2 regions of the Bacillus sp. SH7-1 genome follow, and region 2 is predicted to be linked to the other one. Evidence: riboswitches for the same ligand, from Rfam matches in the RefSeq annotation. Region 2 holds a riboswitch; the other holds the start of a gene.

Region 1 (6,707 bases), on a different contig from region 2:
TAATAAAACAGAAGAAGAGATCGTGATGGCTCTTCAGGCGAATATTGGTTGTTTTGTCGTAGATAATTTCTTGGAATTAGAAATTTTGCATGATTTAGCAGTGCAACACGGGAAATTTGTGAACATATTAATCCGTGTAACGCCTGGAGTAGAGGCGCACACACATGAATATATTACAACAGGTCAAGATGATTCGAAATTTGGATTTGGCGTATCAAATGGTCAAGCGATGCAGGCAATTGAGCTTGCTTTACAAAAATCAAATTATAATGTGTTAGGAATTCATTCACATATCGGATCGCAAATATTTGAAACGGCTGGATTTGTTCGAGCGATTGAAGTTCTTCATCAATTTTTAGAAGAAGTGAGAGAGCGAACGAACTATGTAGTAAAAGTGCTAAATGTGGGCGGAGGATTCGGAATACGCTACACAGAGTCAGATACACCATTAACTCTTGAGACATATGTGCGTGCTGTAACAAGTGCAGTGAGAGAACAATTTACAGTATATAATTATCCATTGCCAGAAATATGGGTTGAGCCAGGCCGTAGTATTGTAGGCGATGCTGGAACGACAATTTATACAGTCGGATCTGTGAAAGACATTCCTGGTATTCGGAAATATGTATCAGTGGATGGTGGGATGACTGATAATTTAAGACCAGCTTTATATAACGCTCGTTATGAAGCGATGTTAGCGAATCGAGGGAATGATGAGAATGAGGAAATCGTTTCGATTGCTGGGAAGTGCTGTGAGAGTGGAGATATGTTAATTTGGGATATTACTCTACCGAAAGTTGCTTCTGCCGATTTATTAGCAATTTCTTGTACAGGGGCATATGGGTACTCGATGGCGAATAATTATAATCGGATTCGTAGACCAGCTGTCGTCTTCGCGAAAGGCGGTACATCCCAAATTGTTGTAGAGCGCGAAACATATGAAAATATTATTGGGAACGATCGCATACGTATTAAAGAACTTGTTTAAATGGGGAAAAGGAGTTGTTCGGATGGGCAATTCCTTTTTTATAAAATAAAATAATTAAAATATATCGGAAAACTAGGATTGAAAAAAATCAGAATTATGATAAAATACAAATACAAAGCTTATCAAGAGAAGCGGAGGGAACTGGCCCGACGAAGCTCGGCAACCTGCTTATAGAAAGCAAGGTGCTAAATCCAGCAAAATGGAATCCATTTTGAAAGATAAGGTAAAATATATTACCGAACAGTCTTTTCGAAATGGGAAAGATTTTTTTTATGAATAAAAAGGGGGGCTGTTCGCGTGAGCGTACGGGAACATTTTGAGGAAGTGTCTGAGAAAATTCAAGCGATGCTTGCTGATATGAAATATGGTTCAATTACAATTGTTGTGCAAGATGGGAAAGTTATTCAATTAGAGAAAAGTGAAAAGGTACGTTTAAAGTAAAAAGCGCTGACTAGAAAAACTAGAGGCGGTTTTAACCTAATTTATTAGGTTAAAACCGTCTTTTTGCTTTTACAGGGGGAAAAAACATGTTGACGTATGAGACGTGGGAAGAAAATGCTGTTTCATTTTCAGAAGAAGATGAGACGAAAGGTGCGCTATCAGTATTAAGTTGGGCTTATAAAGAGTATAAAGATGAAATTGTATACGCATGTAGCTTTGGAGTGGAAGGGATGGTATTACTGCATCTTATAAACCAAGTAAATCCATCTGCTAAAGTTGTATTTTTGGATACAAACGTACATTTTCAAGAAACGTATGAATTAATTCAAAAAGTGCGGGAACGATTTCCTTCATTGAATATTATAGAAAAACAGCCAAAATTTACACTTGATGAACAAGCAAAATTGCATGGTGATAGGTTGTGGGAAAGAAACCCGAATCTTTGTTGTAAGATTAGAAAAATTTTACCTTTAGAAGAATCATTAGCGAATGAAAAAGCGTGGATATCAGGATTGAGAAGGGAACAATCAGAAACCCGTAAGCATACAGAGTTTATAAATCAAGATTATCGTTTTCAATCTATTAAAGTTTGTCCGCTTATTCATTGGACGTGGAAAGAGGTATGGCGATATGTATACAAACATAGTTTACCGTATAACCCATTGCATGATATTGGATATCCAAGTATTGGGTGTGAGAAGTGTACGCTGCCTGTAGGAGAGGGTGGCGATTCGAGAGATGGTAGATGGGCTGGGAAAGTGAAAACTGAATGTGGCCTTCATTACCAATAAGATGAATTTGAAAATAAAGCTAAGAGAGGGTATAGAAAATGAGTACAAGAAACGAATTAATAAATCGAATAGACGAGACATACGACGTATCACAAATTGAAAAAGAAATTCAACTAGATAACATTGCGTTAAGTGATTTAGAGCTATTAGCGACAGGGGGATATAGCCCGCTTACTGGTTTTTTAGGAAAGAAAGATTATGATTCGGTTGTAGAAACGCTTCGTTTAGCAAATGGGAGCGTTTGGAGTATACCAATTACATTACCAGTCACAGAAGAAGTTGCAGAGACTCTAAAAGCTGGAGAGGAAGTAAAACTTGTTAACGGTGGAAAAGTATATGGTGTTATTCAAATAGAAGATATTTTTGTGCCTGATAAGGAAAAAGAAGCGTTACTAGTGTATAAAACGACGGATGAGGCTCATCCTGGAGTGGAAAAATTATACGAAAGATCGAACGTATACGTTGGAGGAGCTATTATTCTTACAAAACGTTTTGAAAATAATCCGTTTCCTTCTTATCATTTAGATCCAATTGAAACGAGGGAAGAATTTAAAAAACGTGGTTGGAAAACGGTAGTCGGATTCCAAACGAGAAATCCGGTACATCGTGCCCATGAATATATTCAAAAATCTGCTCTTGAAATTGTAGATGGCCTCTTTTTAAATCCGCTCGTTGGGGAAACGAAGTCAGACGATATTCCTGCTGATGTAAGAATGGAAAGCTACGAAGTATTACTTCAAAACTATTATCCGAAAGATCGTGTCTTTTTAAGTGTATTTCCTGCAGCAATGCGTTACGCAGGACCGAGGGAAGCGATATTTCATGCATTAGTCAGAAAGAATTTTGGATGCACCCACTTTATTGTAGGGCGTGATCATGCAGGGGTAGGAGATTATTACGGTACTTATGAAGCACAAGAAATTTTTACAAACTTTACAGTGGAAGAGTTAGGGATTACACCGTTATTTTTTGAACATAGTTTTTACTGCACGAAATGTGAAGCGATGGCTTCGACGAAAACATGCCCACACGGAAAAGAGGATCATGTCATTTTATCAGGTACGAAAGTAAGAGAACTATTAAGAAACGGTGAGGTTCCACCGAGTACATTTAGTCGTAAAGAAGTAGTGGAAGTGCTAATTAAAGGTTTGAAAAAAGAAGTAGTAACAGAATAGGGAGAGAATGACATGGATACGAATATTACTTGGCATGCAGCTTCTGTTTCAAAAGATGAGAGAAGAGTGAAGAATGGGCATCATAGTTTTGTAATTTGGTTTACTGGTTTATCAGCTTCGGGTAAATCTACAGTAGCGAACGCGGTTGCTCGTAAACTATTTGAAAAGAATATTGGAAACTATGTACTTGATGGAGATAATATACGCCACGGTTTAAATAAAGACTTAGGTTTTTCTGAAAGTGATCGTATGGAAAATATAAGACGGATTGGCGAAGTAGCAAAGTTATTTGTAGATCAAGGTACTGTTGTTCTTACGGCGTTTATTTCACCGTTTCGAGTAGACCGAAAACAAGTAAGAGATCTATTAGCTGCCGATGAGTTTATAGAAGTGTTTGTAAAATGTCCAATTGAAGAGTGTGAGAAACGTGATCCGAAAGGGCTTTATAAAAAAGCAAGAAAAGGTGATATTAAAGAGTTTACAGGTATCGATTCACCGTATGAGGAACCAGAGAAAGCGGAATTAATTGTAGAAACGCATAAGTATTCTATTGAAGAATGTGCAGAACAAATCGTGCAGTACTTACAAGAGCGTAGTTTTACCCCGCTATTTGGCGGGCAGTAAAACTCCCATCTCAAAATTTAGCTAGGGCAAAGAAGTTAGGTGGGAGATGAACTGCCCGTAAATGCCCGATTGGTTCAACTAATAATCAGTGGGGGATAAACACTCCCCACTGATTAAAGTTTCACTTTATATAGGGGGATAAAAAATGAGTTATGAAAAAGTATGGGCTAACAATGAAAAATTAAATCAAACTGAGAAAAATAAATTAAAAAAAGATGGATTGGAAATCTTTAATGATATTCCTTACTATGCAGAGAATGGCTTCGAATCTATTCCGAAAGAAGAGTGGGACGCATTCAAATGGGCAGGGTTGTATTTACAAAGACCGAAAGAAGCTGGTTATTTTATGATGCGTGTAAATATTCCTTCGGGGGTGATTACGAATGCACAGGCAGAAGTGCTTGCTTCTATCGCTGAGGATTATGGGCGCGACGTAATAGATATTACGACAAGACAAGCGATTCAGTTTCATTGGTTGGAAATTGGGCAAATTCCAGATATTTTTAAAAGATTAGCAAGAGTTGGGTTATCTTCAGCTGGGGCGTGTGGTGATATAACGCGTAATATTACAGGGAATCCACTTGCTGGCATTGATGCAAATGAACTGTTTGATACAACTGGTATTGTGAAAGAGGTATATGACTATTTCCAACATAATGAAGAGTTTTCTAACTTACCACGTAAATTTAAAATGTCTATTAGCTCTAACATTTATAACTCAGCTAACGCAGAGATTAACTGTGTTGCATTTACACCTGCTACGAAAGAAATAGATGGTGTGAAAAAAGTTGGTTTTCATATAAAAGTAGGCGGTGGGTTATCAGCTCGTCCGTATTTAGCTGATGAATTAGATGTATTCGTTTTACCAGAAGAAGTGAAGGCAGTAGCGATTGGGATTGCTACGATATTCCGTGATTTTGGATACCGTGAAAAACGTCATTTAGCTCGTTTGAAATTTCTTGTTGCAGACTGGGGAGCAGAGAAATTTAAAGAGAAACTAATAGAGTATACAGGACCATTGCAAAGTAAGGGAGAAAGTGCAGTTAAAGGCTGGAATGCAGGATACTTTTATGGTGTTCAAAATCAAAAACAAGATGGATTAAAATATGTAGGTTTTAATGTGCCGGTAGGACGCCTACATGCAGAAGAAATGTTTGAAATTGCAAGAATTGCTAAGCAGTATGGGAATGGACAAATTCGTACATGTAATTCGCAAAACTTCATTATTCCGAATGTTCCGCCAGAGAATGTAACTGGTTTACTAAATGAACCGTTGTTTGAAGCGATATCAGCAAGTCCAAAATCGTTTATTGGTCACGCGGTTTCTTGTACTGGTATTGAATATTGTAATCTTGCTTTAGTAGAAACGAAAGAAAGATTGCGAAAAATTGCCGAATACTTAGATACACAAATTGCACTCGATGTTCCGGTTCGTATTCATATGGTAGGATGCCCGAATTCGTGTGGTCAACGTCAAATCGCTGACATAGGATTGCAAGGTGTGAAAATGAAAACGAAGGAAAAAGGAATCGTTGAAGCATTTGAAATATATGTAGGTGGAACGTTGTTGGATGGCGGTGCTTATAATCAAAAGTTAAAAGGAAAAATAGATGGCGAGGATCTACCTGATGTACTTGTATCATTTATAAGTTATTTCAAAGAAAATAAATTACCGGCTGAAACATTTTATGATTTTGTGGGCCGTGTGGGTGTAGAGACATTACAAATAGCGTTAAATAACGTGTTAGAAGAAGTAATAGCGTCTTAGGAGGGGCAATATGGATTTATATCGATTTGAAGCTGTATTAGTAAATAGTATTGTGCCAATTGTTGTTGTTGCTGAAAGTGAAGAACAGGCATTTAAGATGGCGGAGATTGAACTTGAAAAACATTTTTTACCGTTACCAGAGGTAAAGGAGATTGCTTTATTTGAAAAAAAGAAAATTCGAAAAAGCGCAGCCTTTGTTATTCACGAGTAAGGAACATTGAAATATGAAGAAATGTAAACTTCCATTCATATATAAGGATGGAAGTTTCACTTTACTAGTAGAAATGAGGAGAGATGATGGGAAAAGTATATATCGTTGGAGCGGGCCCTGGTGATCCAGATTTAATTACTGTAAAAGGATTGAAGTGTATTGAGAAGGCAGATGTCATTTTATACGACCGTCTCGTGAATAAAGAGTTGCTATCATACGCGAGGCCTGAAGCGGATTTGATTTATTGCGGGAAACTCCCGAATTATCACACGATGAAGCAAGAGACAATTAACACATTTCTGATTAAATATGCGAAAAAAGGAAAAGTTGTAACGAGGCTTAAGGGTGGTGATCCATTTATATTTGGTAGAGGAGGAGAAGAGGCTGAAGCGTTAGCAAAGCAAGGTGTACCATTTGAAGTTGTCCCAGGTATTTCAGCTGGAATAGCTGCACCTGCATATGCTGGTATTCCGGTGACACATCGTGATGCAAGTGCGAGTTTTGCTATTGTGACAGGGCATAGGAAAGAAGGTGCTGAAGAGGAAGTGAAGTGGGAAAATTTAGCGAAAGGTGTAGAGACTTTAGCTGTATATATGGGGGTTAGCAATTTACCCTACATATGTGAACAACTGATGAAGCATGGAAAAGATAAAAGGACGCCTGCTGCTATTATTGAGCGTGGAACGACATCTATGCAGCGCACAGTTGT
Region 2 (13,126 bases):
TGAAGTTTCGAAATACAAAAATTGCTATGGTTACACTATCTTCATTTTTTATTTTAGGTTCTGCATCTCTATCATTCACAGATACTATACACGGTGAAGTAGCTTCTGCATCACCACAAGAGATTACTGTAAAAAGCTATGACGATACATATTATAATAATGCAATAGGAAAGACTGGTTTAGAATTAAAGAAGGAACTTCATAATATTATTGATGATCATACAAAGTTATCATACAGTGCGGTTTGGGAAGCGCTAAGAGATACTGATGAAGATCCGAATAATAAAAATAATGTGATACTCTTATATACGGGGCGTTCGCAAGGGAAACTTACGAATGGTTCAGGAGTTGATAACTGGAATCGAGAGCATGTTTGGGCAAAATCACACGGTGATTTTGGAACGACTGCAGGACCTGGAACAGATTTGCATCATTTAAGAGCGACGGATGTATCTGTAAATAGTTCACGTGGAAATCTGGATTTTGATAATGGTGGTGTGAATCATTCAGAAGCGACAGAATGTAAATATGATAGTGATTCTTGGGAACCTCGTGATAGTGTAAAAGGAGATATCGCTAGAATGCTATTTTACATGGCAGTTCGTTACGAGGGAGATAATGGTGAAATAGACTTAGAACTAAATGAAAAGGTGAATAACAATAAAGACCCATACATGGGCAAACTATCCGTTTTACTAAAATGGAATGAACAAGACCCGGTCGATGATTTAGAGAAAAAGCGTAATGAAGTGATTTTTACGAAATATCAACATAATCGTAATCCTTTCATTGATCATCCGGAATGGGTAAATAAAATTTGGAACTAAAATATTTAAAGGTATTTTATCTTGAGAAAAGGGATTAATCATTATGATTAATCCCTTTTTATATCTATACTAGAATAAGTGATTTTTATAGGATTGGAGAGGAAAATAGGATAGATATTTTATCAAGTTAAGTATAATACGCGTCTTTTAATACGGTCCCCACTCAATATTCACCCCAACAATAAGAAAAATAAGTCCAATGATAAACCAAATGAATGCAAGTGGAGCCATAAATCGAATCCATTTTCCGTAAGAAATGCCGCTCGCCGCGAGTACTCCCATTAAAACACCGGAAGTTGGATTGAGGCAGTTCACTACACCCTCGCCGAGCATAACAGCTTGTACTGTAACTTGGCGCGTAATGTGCATGAAATCGGCTAATGGAGCTAATATCGGAATGAAAATAACAGATTCACCTGTCCCTGATGAAATAAGGAAATGTAATGCGGCACTACTTACATACATACCGATAACGCCAAATACAGGGCTTTGTCCTTCGAGAGACTGGGCGAGCTGGTTAACGATTGTATCAAGTAATTTTCCTTGTTCTAAAATGACTGAAATACAGCGGGCCATTCCGACGATTAGAGCACCGTATATGAGATTTTGGCAGCCTGCTAGAAAAGTAGAAGCGATATCGTTTGCTTTCATACCACCTATTATTCCCGCTGTAATTGCGATGAAAATAAAAGTAGCGGTCATTTCTGCATCTGTCCAATGTAGACGAAAAGCGCCTATTAAAAATGCAATTAACGATAAAGCTGAAACGAGTAAAATTAATTTATGACGTATTGTCCAAGGAACTTCAGTTTTCTCTATTTCTTTCTCACTTGAAAGAGCATTACTTGGAAACCAATTATCTCCGAGTATGCTTCCTTTATTCGATTTTTTCAAGCGTTTTATATACCAATTAATATATTGAATGGTAGCCAATAAAAAAGAAATATAAATTGCCGTACGTAAACCAATTCCCGAAAACATCGGAAGTTCTGCGATTTTTTGTGAAATGCCTAAAGGTGAGGGAGATAAAATAGTAGCATTAAAACCAGCATAAGTGCCTAAATAAATAATTGCTACGCCAACGATAGCGTCCCATTTCAATGTGCGTGCCACGATGATGCCAATGGGTATAAAGCCGATAACCGAGTTAACGATAATACCAGTCGTTCCGAGAATAGAAAAAAGTGCGGCGACAATGCATATAAAAAGTAATTGCTGATTACGAAATTTGTTAATAACATGATAGATTAAACCGTCAAGAGCGCCTGTTTTTTCAAGAATGGCAATGGCACCACCGGTAAATAAAATTAAAAAGATGATCGGAGCAGCAAGTGTCATTCCTTTTTCAATAGCGGTAAAAAAAGAAACAAACCCTACCGGTGATTGCGGAACAGAATGGTAACTTCCTGGTATTGTCGTTGTAACAGTCCCGTTTGTCACTCTTTTAAATTCTCCAGCAGGAACGAAATAAGTAGCTATTGCACAAAGTAAAGCAATAAAAAATAGTAGTACGTACGCGTCAGGCATTTTAAACTTTCGTTTACTAGGCTGTTTTTTTGCCTCGGTTTGTAATTGCATAAAACTCCCTCCTTTTTTATTTAGTTAATTTTTAATATTCTGAAATTTATCTGTGAAATAGATTATAATAAAGGTGGCTTCTTAAGGCAATAGTTTTTCTGTCCTTTCACGCACATACAAATTATTGCAACATTAGACAGGGAAACGAGAATAATCAAAGAATATGTTATATAGAAAGAATAAGGAAAAGAGGGAAAAAAGATGTGGAAAACTACGGATCTATGTGATGAGTTTGAAAATGAATTGCAAATATGTCGCCAGTCTTTTCGGTCTTTTGGGAAGAAAGAACAATTCTACGGGAAAATTGCAACGGTAAAAGTGAAGGATGATAATGTACTAGTGAAGGAAGGATTACAAACATTACCAGAAGGAACGGTATTAGTTGTTGATGGGGGAGCGTCTACGAATTGTGCGTTACTCGGTGATAATTTGGCAGCTATTGCGGAGGAAAGAAAGCTAGCAGGAATTATTGTATATGGATACGTTCGTGATTCTAGTGAACTAAAGAATATAAATATAGGTATTTTAGCGTTAGGGACAATGCCGAATAGAAGTGTAAAAGAAGGGAAAGGAGAACGAAATATTTCATTGCAATTTGGGCAAGTTGAATGGAAGCCGAATGAATATGTGTATGTGGATGAAGATGGCGTCATTATTAGTGAAAAGAGTTTGCATCGTTAAAGGTTAGTACGTTACTATTCTTAGAAAATAAATCCAATAAAGCATGGACAAAATTCTATGTCAATAGTAAAATAATACAGAAATTTATAATTTACAGAATGTATAGGTTTATCGTTTTACGATAACTTAAATGGAAGTAAGTTGTGCCTAGAAAAGTGAATGTTATCACAATGATACGTTCATGAACAAAATTATTTTTCCTATACAAATATAGCCGCGAATGATGCGGGTAGGAGGTGTTGCACAGTTTGTTCGACACTTACAAAAAAAGAGTGTCAATTGCACGCCCTTGAAGGGCCTTTTTTTGTGTGAATAGTAGTAAGGGAGGAAATTTTGGGATGGCAATCTTTAAAAAATGGCTGCTTATGTCGTTAATGGCAGTTACACTTGTATTTGTTTCTTTTGCGAATACAGTACATATTACGTTTGCTGAAGGAAATACAGCAAAACTTGCAATTATAGGTGAATCACAAAAGGGCATTATGTTATGTCCGAAAGAAGAGCAAATTAAAGATGGGGAAACAGCTTTAAGTTTGCTGCAAAAAGTCATGGGGGACAAAGTAGAAGCTGAAACGATGTCGTTTGGAACGTATGTGAAAGGCATTGATGGGCTAATGGCCGGGGCTACAAGTGGCTGGCTGTATGATGTAAATGATAAATCTGCAGAAGTTGGAGCGGATAGTTATAAATTAAAATCTGGAGATGTTGTTGTTTTTCGCTTTGTTTCAGACTGGAGCAATATGAGCCAAGAAACATTACAACAAACATTAGATAAATTTGGTACTTGTAAAACGGTAGAAGAACCAAAGACAGATGATCCAAAACAAGAAAAACCAGAAGAACCAAAAACAGAAAACAAGAAAAGCCAGAAGAACCAAAGACGGATGATCCAAAACAAGAAAAGCCAGAAGAACCAAAAACAGATGATCCAAAACAAGAAAAGCCAGAAAAACCAAACACAGAACAAAAGACAGATGATCCAAAACAAGAAAAACCAGAAGAACCAAAAACAGATGATCCGAAACAAGAAAAGCCAGAAGAACCAAAGACGGATGATCCAAAACAAGAAAAGCCAGAAGAACCAAAAACAGATGATCCAAAACAAGAAAAGCCAGAAGAACCAAAGACGGATGATCCAAAACAAGAAAAACCAGAACAACCAAAACAAGAGAACATTCAAGTTCCAGCAGCACAAGTAAATGAAGCAATCTCTAAGACATCTGAAAAGATGTTACAAGATGGAATTGAAAGTGATTGGGTAGCATTAGGCCTTTCTCGTTCTGGAAAGAATGTGCCAATTGAGGCGAAATTAAATTATGTTAATGCAGTAACTGAAAAGGTAGAAAAGCGCATGAATCGTTTTTCAGCGACAGATTTAGCTAGAACGATTATTATGATGAATGCAATGAATGCAGACCCGAAAATGGTAGGCGAACATAATTTAGTTCAAAAATTGTACGAATCAGATAAAGTAAATTCTGTTACAGGTTATACATTTGCTTTACTTGCATTTGATACGAAGAAATATGAAGTTCCAGTGAATTCAAAATGGAATCGAGTTGCTTTAGTAGAGGCACTTATAAACGCGCAACATACGGATGGCGGCTGGACTTACGATAGTGCAAGCAGTAAAGATAGTGCTAGTAGTGTTGATGTAACAGGTATGGTTTTATCAGCGTTAGCTCCTTATCAAGACCGAGCAGATGTGAAACCAGCTGTGCAAAAAGCTGTTGCATACTTATATAATGAACAACTAGAAAATGGTGGTTTCTCTGCTGATGGACAAGAAAATTCTAATAGTGCTGCACAAGCAATTATTGGATTATCACTTGTGAAAGATGTAGATCAAAACCGTCTACATAAGGCAGTGCAAAATCTATTATCATATCAACTTCCAAATGGTGAATTTAAATGGTTACCAGGCGATCAAAACGGTAGCGGAATGGCAACAGAGCAAGCGTTATTAGCTTTACTTCAGTTTAAAGACCTTGGAAAATCGATTTATGACTGGTCAACTGAATCTGTTACTGAAATTAATCCAAAGCCAAATGTAGATTCAGAAAATATTGTAGTAGAAAAAGAAGTTACTGAACAACCACAAGAACAAAAACAAGTACAACAAGAAACAAAAGATGACAATTTAAAAGTTGTTGTCGATAATGAACCGGTTAAAAATAAAAAGTCTGGAAACGGTAGCACACTACCGAAAACAGGAGCATCTTCTCATAGTGCAGCTACAGAAGTAGGTATGGGTGTATTATGTATTGCTTCTGCATATGTATTATGGAGACGTAAAGCAGCTTAACAAAAATTAGGAGCAATCATTTGCTCCTAATTTTATTATGAAAGGTGAGAGACAACATGAGTAAGATGAAGTGGTTTATTTCTTTCATGCTTTCACTTGGGCTACTTGCCGGATGTGAAGAGGCAGCTGTAAAGCCTGAGAAGAAAGTAGAACCAAAGCAAGAAGAGGTAGCAAAACAAGAAGAGAAAAAAGATGAAGCGAAGCCGGAAGAAAAACCGGAGGAAAAACAAGCTGAACAAGAGCAAAATAAGCAAGAAGAGCAGAAAGAGAAACAAGAACAAAAAGTAGAAGAAAAGTCGAAAGAAGACAAGACGCAGGCACAGCCGGAAGTAAAGAAAGAAGAGAAACAGCAGGAACAATCGAAAGAACAACCAGCTGTAAATAAGCAACCAGAACAACAAAAAGCACAAGAAGAGAAGCAACAGCAACCGAAAGCGCAAGAAGTAAACGAAGAAGCGAAGGTTGTGAATCAGCCGAAAGAAACACCGAAGCAGGAGCAAAAGGTTGATCCGAATAAAGAGGAGAAAACGATACCGACTCCGCACGTCCCAAATTCTGAACAACGAAAACCAGACCCAGTTCCACCACCAAAACCACAAGCAAAACAAGTTACAATCTCAGTAAAAGGTAATGAAGGATATTTATTAGGTGCGAAAAAGGTTGATGTACAAGAAGGCGATACTGTGTATAAAGTATTGCAGCGTACAGGTTTAGATGTTGATGCAATGGGCTCTAAAGATGGAGTTTATGTAAAAGGTATTAATGATTTATATGAAAAAGATATTACCGCTACTAGTGGATGGAAATATCGTCTGAACGGTGCATTCCCAAACCATAGTGCAGGTGTAGTTACAGTAAAACCAGGTGATACAATCGAGTGGGTGTTTGTATTAAAATAAGAAAGGCATTCGGTAAAGGACTATGAAAATAAGTTTTTCTTCTTTACATCCTTTTGTGAATTTTTTCTATTATATTGGGGTGATGATACTATGTATGATGTGTCTTCATCCTCTTTTTTTAATTGGGGCAATACTATTAATTGTTATGTTAAATGTGATGCAAGGGAATAGCGAAAAGATAAGAAAGATGTTACCGAGCACAATCGTTTTCTTTTTTATGGTCATTTTATTTAATTCGTTATTCACGCATAGGGGCCGAACTACGTTATTTTGGTTAGGTGATAGCCGTATTAAACTTGAGGCAATTATGTTTGGAGTAGTAATGGGGTTATTACTAGTTGCGATTATGTTTACGTTTGCTTCGTATAATGATATTATTTCAAGTCATAAATTTTTATATTTGTTTTCTAGAATTTCACCGAAAGTAGCATTGTTAACGATGATTACAGTAAGGTTTGTTCCTTTGTTTATGAGACGATTACAGAAAATAACACTCGTCCAAAAAACGAAAGGTGTACAAGTAGATGCAGGTTCCATTGTTGAACGCGTGAAAAATGGTATGCAATTGCTTCAAGTATTATTAATTTGTTCATTAGAAGATGCACTGCAAACGGCAGATTCTATGCAAGCTCGTGGATTTGGTGTAACGAAGCGTACGACATATATTCGGTATAGAATGGAAAGACGCGATTGGTACACGCTCAGTTATTTAAGTATTCTATTTATAATTGCTATTATATGTAGTACGTATGGCGGAGGAAAGTTAATCATTTATCCGAAAGTCGAATCGATTTTATTTCAGCAATACGATGGGATGATGTTTGTCGTATTTACGATGTTTATTAGTTTACCAATCATAATGGAAGGAAGGGAATGGATATGGTGGCGCATGCAGAAATAAACAATTTATCATTTGTATATGCTGATGAAAACGAAAAAGCGTTACAGCATATTTCTCTTTCTATTCAAAAAGGAGAGTTTATTGCACTTGCTGGAGGATCAGGATCCGGTAAGACGACTTTATTAAAACATTTTAAAAAGGAATTACTTCCAATCGGTAAGCGTACTGGGGATACATATTATGATGGTACTTTATTAGAAAATGTACCGGATTTGTTATCTGCTCAAGAAATTGGCATGGTATTTCAAAATCCAGAAAACCAGCTCGTAATGGATACAGTAATTCAAGAATTAGCATTTTCTTTAGAAAATATCGGATTACCATCTCATATTATTCAAAAGAGAATAGCTGAACTTATTAGTTTCTTAGGGTTTCAAGATTTATTGCATCAATCTGTTCATACGTTATCTGGCGGGCAGAAGCAACTTGTTAATTTAGCTGCAGTATTAGTGATGCAGCCGAAACTATTATTATTAGACGAACCGACGGCGCAGTTAGATCCAATTGCTGCGAAAGAGTTTTTAGGATTGTTAAAACGTATTAATGAAGAGCTTGGAATTACGATAGTATTAAGTGAACATCGTTTAGATGAAGTAATTCCGCTTGCAACACGCGTTATTTGTATGAATAATGGCCGAATCGTGTATGATGGTAGTCCAAAAACAGTTATAGCGAATATGTGGGAAGTTGAAAAGTTCCGTCCATTTATTCCGCAAATTCCAAGATTATTTTTAGAGTGGAATGCGAAAGATATTCCGTTTACAGTGCGAGAAGCACAAATGAAAATGAATGATTTTTCAGCGATATCATATGTAAATGAGCCAATAGCACAAAGGGAAAAGCAAGAAGTCATTTTAAGTGCAGAGCATATTTCGTTCCAATATGAAAAAAATAGTTCGCTTATTTTACGAGATTTAACAGTTTCGATTGAAAAAGGGAAATGGGTGGCTCTCGTTGGAAAAAATGGTACGGGTAAGTCTACACTGTTAACGATTTTAGCTGGATTACAAAAAGCGAGAAGAGGGAAAGTAAAGTGGAATGGGAAAGTGATACATAAAATTGATTCGAAAGAACGATTTAAAAGGATCGGGTATGTATCACAGCATCCATATTATCATTTTACATTTGATACAGTGTGGGATGAGGTTTATGAACGAGCGCGTGAATTATACGGAGAACAAGGAAAAGAAATAGCAGAAGATACGCTAAAACAGTTTTGGTTGTATTCGCTTAAAGAGCGCCATCCGCATGATTGTAGCGGGGGAGAGCAACAACTACTTGCATTATGTACAACGTTATTATCAAAGCCGACTTTATTATTACTGGATGAACCGACAAAAGGATTAGATCCGTGGAAGAAAGAAAGAGTAGGAGAGCTATTTAGGAAGTTGCAAAAGGAAGGCACAACAATTGTAATGGCAACGCATGATATTGAATTTGCGGCGAAATACGTGGATCAATGTATGATGTTATTTGACGGAGCAGTTATTATGAATGATGCACCGAAAGAATTTTTTAGTGGTAACTTCTTTTATACAACATCTATTAACCGATTTATTCGAAAAGAATTGCCATATGCATTAACGTGGGAGGATGTGTACGAAGCGTGTCCAAACGATATGTTGCATTCATAATATGTATTTTTGCAGTAATAGTAGGCACATTACTCTTTACTACACTGATCATGGATGGGTATTACCTGTTAAGTAGTTTGTTTTTATTAGTTGTTATTATGTTACCTTTCTATATCCGTTTTGAAAGGAAGGCATTTGTTTCACGTGAAATTGTTCTCGTTGCCGTATTAGCGGCAATTGCAGCAGTGAGCCGCGTGCCATTTTCTATTTTACCGAGTGTACAACCGACTTCTTTTGTCATTATCGTTTCTGCAATTGTGTTTGGAAGCGAAACTGGATTTATGATCGGGGCAACAGCGGCTATCGTATCTAACATTTTTTTAGGACAAGGTCCGTGGACGCCGTGGCAAATGTTTTCATGGGGTATGATTGGTTTTATAGCAGGCTTACTTCGCAATACATTTTTAATGAAAAAGTTATGGGGAAGACTACTATATGGGTTCTTCGTGGGCTTTTTATTTGGCTGGATCATGAATTTCTGGGGGCTTCTCGGTTTTATACGTGAAGCAACGTGGGAAGCTGTCATTTCATATTATATAGCAAGTTTTTATTTCGATTTGAGCCATGCGATTTCGAATGTTGTGTTCTTACTATTATTTAGTACTTCTTGGATTACGATTCTTACAAGATTTAAAAGGAAATACGGCATATTAGATAAGCATAACATGGCATAGAAAAGCATACTCATATAAGGTAGGGTCGCGACTTACATATTCGTTTGCCTCTTTCATGCTTCTTACATATTGTAAGGAGCATTTTTTATTTGTCAAAAAATCGATTCAATATATATCCGTTGTTATATAAAATTATTCGTATAATAGTAGGTGAGAACTATTTTCAAAAGGGAGGTGTATAGTTAATGAAGTTAGTTATTCCGAAGCAACATGGTGCATGGGCCATGCTTGTTATACCATTTCTATTAAGTGTTATTCTTGGGAAACCTACTATGTATCATATTCCATTGTTTTTAGCTTGGTTCTTTATCTATTTAGCTACGTATCCATTTCTTATATACATAAAACAAAAAAGAAAAAAAGACTATTTACATGCTTCAATTGTATATTTTATTATTGCGTCCGTATTTGGGATGATTTCTCTATTATATGAATGGCGCATTCTTTTATTCATAGCAGTCATGATTCCCTTATTTATAGTAAATATGTATTACGCTCGTCAAAAGAATGAAAGAGCATTACTAAATGACATTAGTGCAATTATTGTTTTCTGTATAGGTGGTGTAGTTAGTTATTATTTTTCAATGAAGCTTATAGATAAAACAGCATTATTTATTGCGCTTATTTCATTTTTATATTTTTTAGGAAGTACGTTTTATGTGAAAACGATGATTCGTGAGAAAAATAATCCGAAGTATCGTTTTATATCTTGGGGTTATCATATCGTGTTAACGATCATCGTATTTGCTATCAATCCATGGTGTTCACTTATTTTTATACCAAGTGTCATTCGAGCGATTATATTGTATGGCAAGAAAATTTCAATTATAAAAGTAGGGATTTTAGAAATTGTTAATTCTGTATATTTTTTAATTATAACGGCAATAATTATGGAGTATGCCATTTGAAAAAGCTTCCCATCAATTGATGGGAAGTTTTTTCAATCTTTTTCTAAAATGTGAACGGTGTAATCGCAGCGTTGAATAGCTTGTTCGATCGCATAAAGGGATTGCTCAATACGAGCGCGATTAAAATCTTTTTCAACAGTCTGTAATGCTTCTTCTAAACAATGTTTTGCTTCTTGTAATGATTGAAAAGAATCTTGTACATATCCGCGAGCATTTTGATGCATTTCATAATCCTCCTTGAATACTCATATATGTATAGTATGAACAGTAAAGAAGAAAATATAATTCGTTATATTTGTTTGACAATTGAAATGAAATTACGTATAGTAAGAATTAAGTGAATATTTTCTTATCCAGAGAGGTGGAGGGACTGGCCCGATGAAACCCAGCAACCGCGATGCAGGTGCTAATTCCAGCAGAACATATTTGTTCTGGGAGATAAGACGAAGATATATACGTAACTTCTTCTTATCGGAGAGGTTTTTTTGTTGCAAAAAAACCGATTACGAAAATTTATATTAAGAAGAAAGGGGTTGCGCATTACTGTGACACTCGAAAAATACGTAAAACTGCGTAGTACAGTTTATGAATATATGATAGAGCAAGATAAGCCGATATCATTGTTAGATATTCAAGAACATATCGTTTCGCATCATGAAGGAAAATTCACGAAAAAGATGTTACATCAATTTTATTTATCAAGGCTATTAGATGAACTGAAACTGGATGGGAAAATTACATTAGCTGATGAATATCTGTATACTGAAAAAGGGGTATTTTATAAGGCGAGAAAGGGGAGCTAAGCTCTCTTTTTTTTGAAGTATGTAGAGTAAAAGACTGCTAAAGCAGCCTGATACAGGGAATGGTGTTGAGTGTGTAGTGTCAAAGATTGAATGTGCCTGAAAGAGGCACTTCATATCGGCTGCAAATGAAAAGAGACACCTCCGCCGAATAGGTGTCAGTCGTTTTGTCATATAGACTTGCTATTTGACAGTTATTAGAATAACATGCAGTGGTTGTGGAAGTCAAAAGGGAATTAAAGGAAGAGGTGCTATTATGTACGCTTACTTATTACATGATATAACGAAATGGATTCCTAAGTACATTATAGATAAAGGTTATGAATATTATGAAGAAGGACATGTAGAAGATGTTGAAATACAAGACAAAAAAATATTTGCTTTCGTTACTGGAAATGCGGGAAACTATGAAGTAATTATTAATCTCGAAGATTTTACAGAAAGTAGCTGTGAGTGTCCGTATGAGAATCTTTGCAAGCATATGGCGGCAGTTGTTTATGATATTCAAGATGCTGGTGAGAGTAAGGTGAAAGAGAAACTGAAAGATTTAGAAAAGGAAGAGTTACTCACAGTATTAAATCGTTTGTTGCAAAGTTCGAAAAACGTGCAAATTGTAGAGAAGATGTTAAAGAAGGGGAAACTTTAACTTATAGAGGGAGTTGTTTGGCAGTGAATGTACTAATTGTATACGCTCATCCTAGTCCTTCAAGTTTTAACGCAGCAATTTTAAAGCATGTACAAAACGGACTACAGGAAACAAATCATTCAGTTACGGTACTTGATTTATACAAAGAACAATTTGATCCAGTCCTTGTTTTTAATGAAGAGAAGAAAAGGCGTGATTTAGTAAATGAAGAAGAAACAGCTCGGTACAGAACGTTAGTGGAAGAAGCGGATACTCTTCTCTTCATTTATCCAATATGGTGGTGGGGGATGCCAGCTATTTTAAAAGGGTTTATTGATCGCATTTTTGTAGCTGGATTTGCTTATAAATATGAAGGTGCCCTGCCGAAAGGATTATTGAAAGGTAAGAAGGCGTGGGTAATTAATACATTAGACTCACCGTTGTGGTATGTCGCACTATTATATCGATCCGCAGATTGGATTATGATGAAGAGAGGTGTTTTACGTTTTTGCGGCATCCACGATATAAAACGGTCAGTTTTTCAATCTGTGAAAACGAGTAAACGAGAGAAGCGGGAAAAGTGGTTATTACAAATAGAAGAAAAGGCTCGTACATTATGAATGAAATCGATCGTATTATAAACTGTTGTGGGTATGATGACGAACTTTTTCGAACGTATATTACATGTTTACTTCAATTGAAAAAATGTAGTGAAACATTTCAGCAAATTCAAATACAATTAAGAAATGACTACTTGATAAGAGGAATTTGTGAAAGAGAAGTGGATGAAGTAGTAAGGGGAAGTAAGGAGTATGAAATGCATTTTCTTCCTAAAGCGTTACAGTGGGATTTCTTGAGGGGAAATCCGCATCTAATTGAAAAAGTATGTGAACATTTTTTTGCATGTGAGGCATTACATCTTACGGATATAGAGTGGAAGAAGATTATAAAATGCGTGGGAAATAAATGATTTATTATGTAAAAAAGCTAGTATAAAACTAGCTTTTTGTTTAAATAAATAAGAAACATAGACTTATGATGAATCCTGCATATAGTAAGTTCACAACGCAAAATCCCATAATATCACGAGCGCCTAAACCGGCTATCGCTAATGCCGGTAATGCCCAGAAAGGTTGAATCAAATTCGTCCAAGCATCTCCCCACGCAATGGCCATTGCTGTTTTTGCAGCGGGTACACCAAGTTCAGCGCCAGCTGGAATCATAATGGGTGCTTGCACAGCCCATTGACCGCCACCAGATGGAACGAAAATATTAACGATGCCAGCACTTAAAA

Evidence for each region. Region 2 has a riboswitch for S-adenosylmethionine ahead of DN390_RS07385 (hypothetical protein). Riboswitches for the same ligand answer to the same signal wherever they lie in the genome.
Region 1: linked by a shared signal. The riboswitch ahead of DN390_RS25845 (YezD family protein) and the one ahead of DN390_RS07385 (hypothetical protein) in region 2 are both predicted to bind S-adenosylmethionine.

Annotation. Positions count from the first base shown of each region.
Region 1 covers NZ_QNUD01000041.1:110,976-117,682, reverse strand. Annotated here, with positions in the region: gene lysA (diaminopimelate decarboxylase) at 1-988, shown strand, start outside; SAM riboswitch class I at 1,105-1,213, shown strand; gene DN390_RS25845 (YezD family protein) at 1,286-1,429, shown strand; gene DN390_RS25840 (phosphoadenylyl-sulfate reductase) at 1,516-2,220, shown strand; gene sat (sulfate adenylyltransferase) at 2,259-3,395, shown strand; gene cysC (adenylyl-sulfate kinase) at 3,408-4,019, shown strand; gene DN390_RS25825 (nitrite/sulfite reductase) at 4,165-5,787, shown strand; gene DN390_RS25820 (DUF3906 family protein) at 5,798-5,998, shown strand; gene cobA (uroporphyrinogen-III C-methyltransferase) at 6,085-6,707, shown strand, end outside.
Region 2 covers NZ_QNUD01000007.1:199,168-212,293, forward strand. Annotated here, with positions in the region: gene DN390_RS07335 (endonuclease I family protein) at 1-827, shown strand, start outside; gene DN390_RS07340 (YfcC family protein) at 975-2,405, opposite strand; gene rraA (ribonuclease E activity regulator RraA) at 2,607-3,086, shown strand; partial or broken gene DN390_RS31595 (DUF4430 domain-containing protein) at 3,425-3,892, shown strand; partial or broken gene DN390_RS07350 (prenyltransferase/squalene oxidase repeat-containing protein) at 4,048-5,391, shown strand; gene DN390_RS07355 (DUF4430 domain-containing protein) at 5,448-6,290, shown strand; gene DN390_RS07360 (energy-coupling factor transporter transmembrane component T) at 6,313-7,191, shown strand; gene DN390_RS07365 (ABC transporter ATP-binding protein) at 7,164-8,825, shown strand; gene DN390_RS07370 (ECF transporter S component) at 8,798-9,499, shown strand; gene DN390_RS07375 (YwiC-like family protein) at 9,685-10,407, shown strand; gene DN390_RS07380 (hypothetical protein) at 10,440-10,631, opposite strand; SAM riboswitch class I at 10,754-10,852, shown strand; gene DN390_RS07385 (hypothetical protein) at 10,893-11,210, shown strand; gene DN390_RS07390 (SWIM zinc finger family protein) at 11,464-11,853, shown strand; gene DN390_RS07395 (NAD(P)H-dependent oxidoreductase) at 11,877-12,452, shown strand; gene DN390_RS07400 (group-specific protein) at 12,449-12,802, shown strand; gene DN390_RS07405 (short-chain fatty acid transporter) at 12,843-13,126, opposite strand, start outside.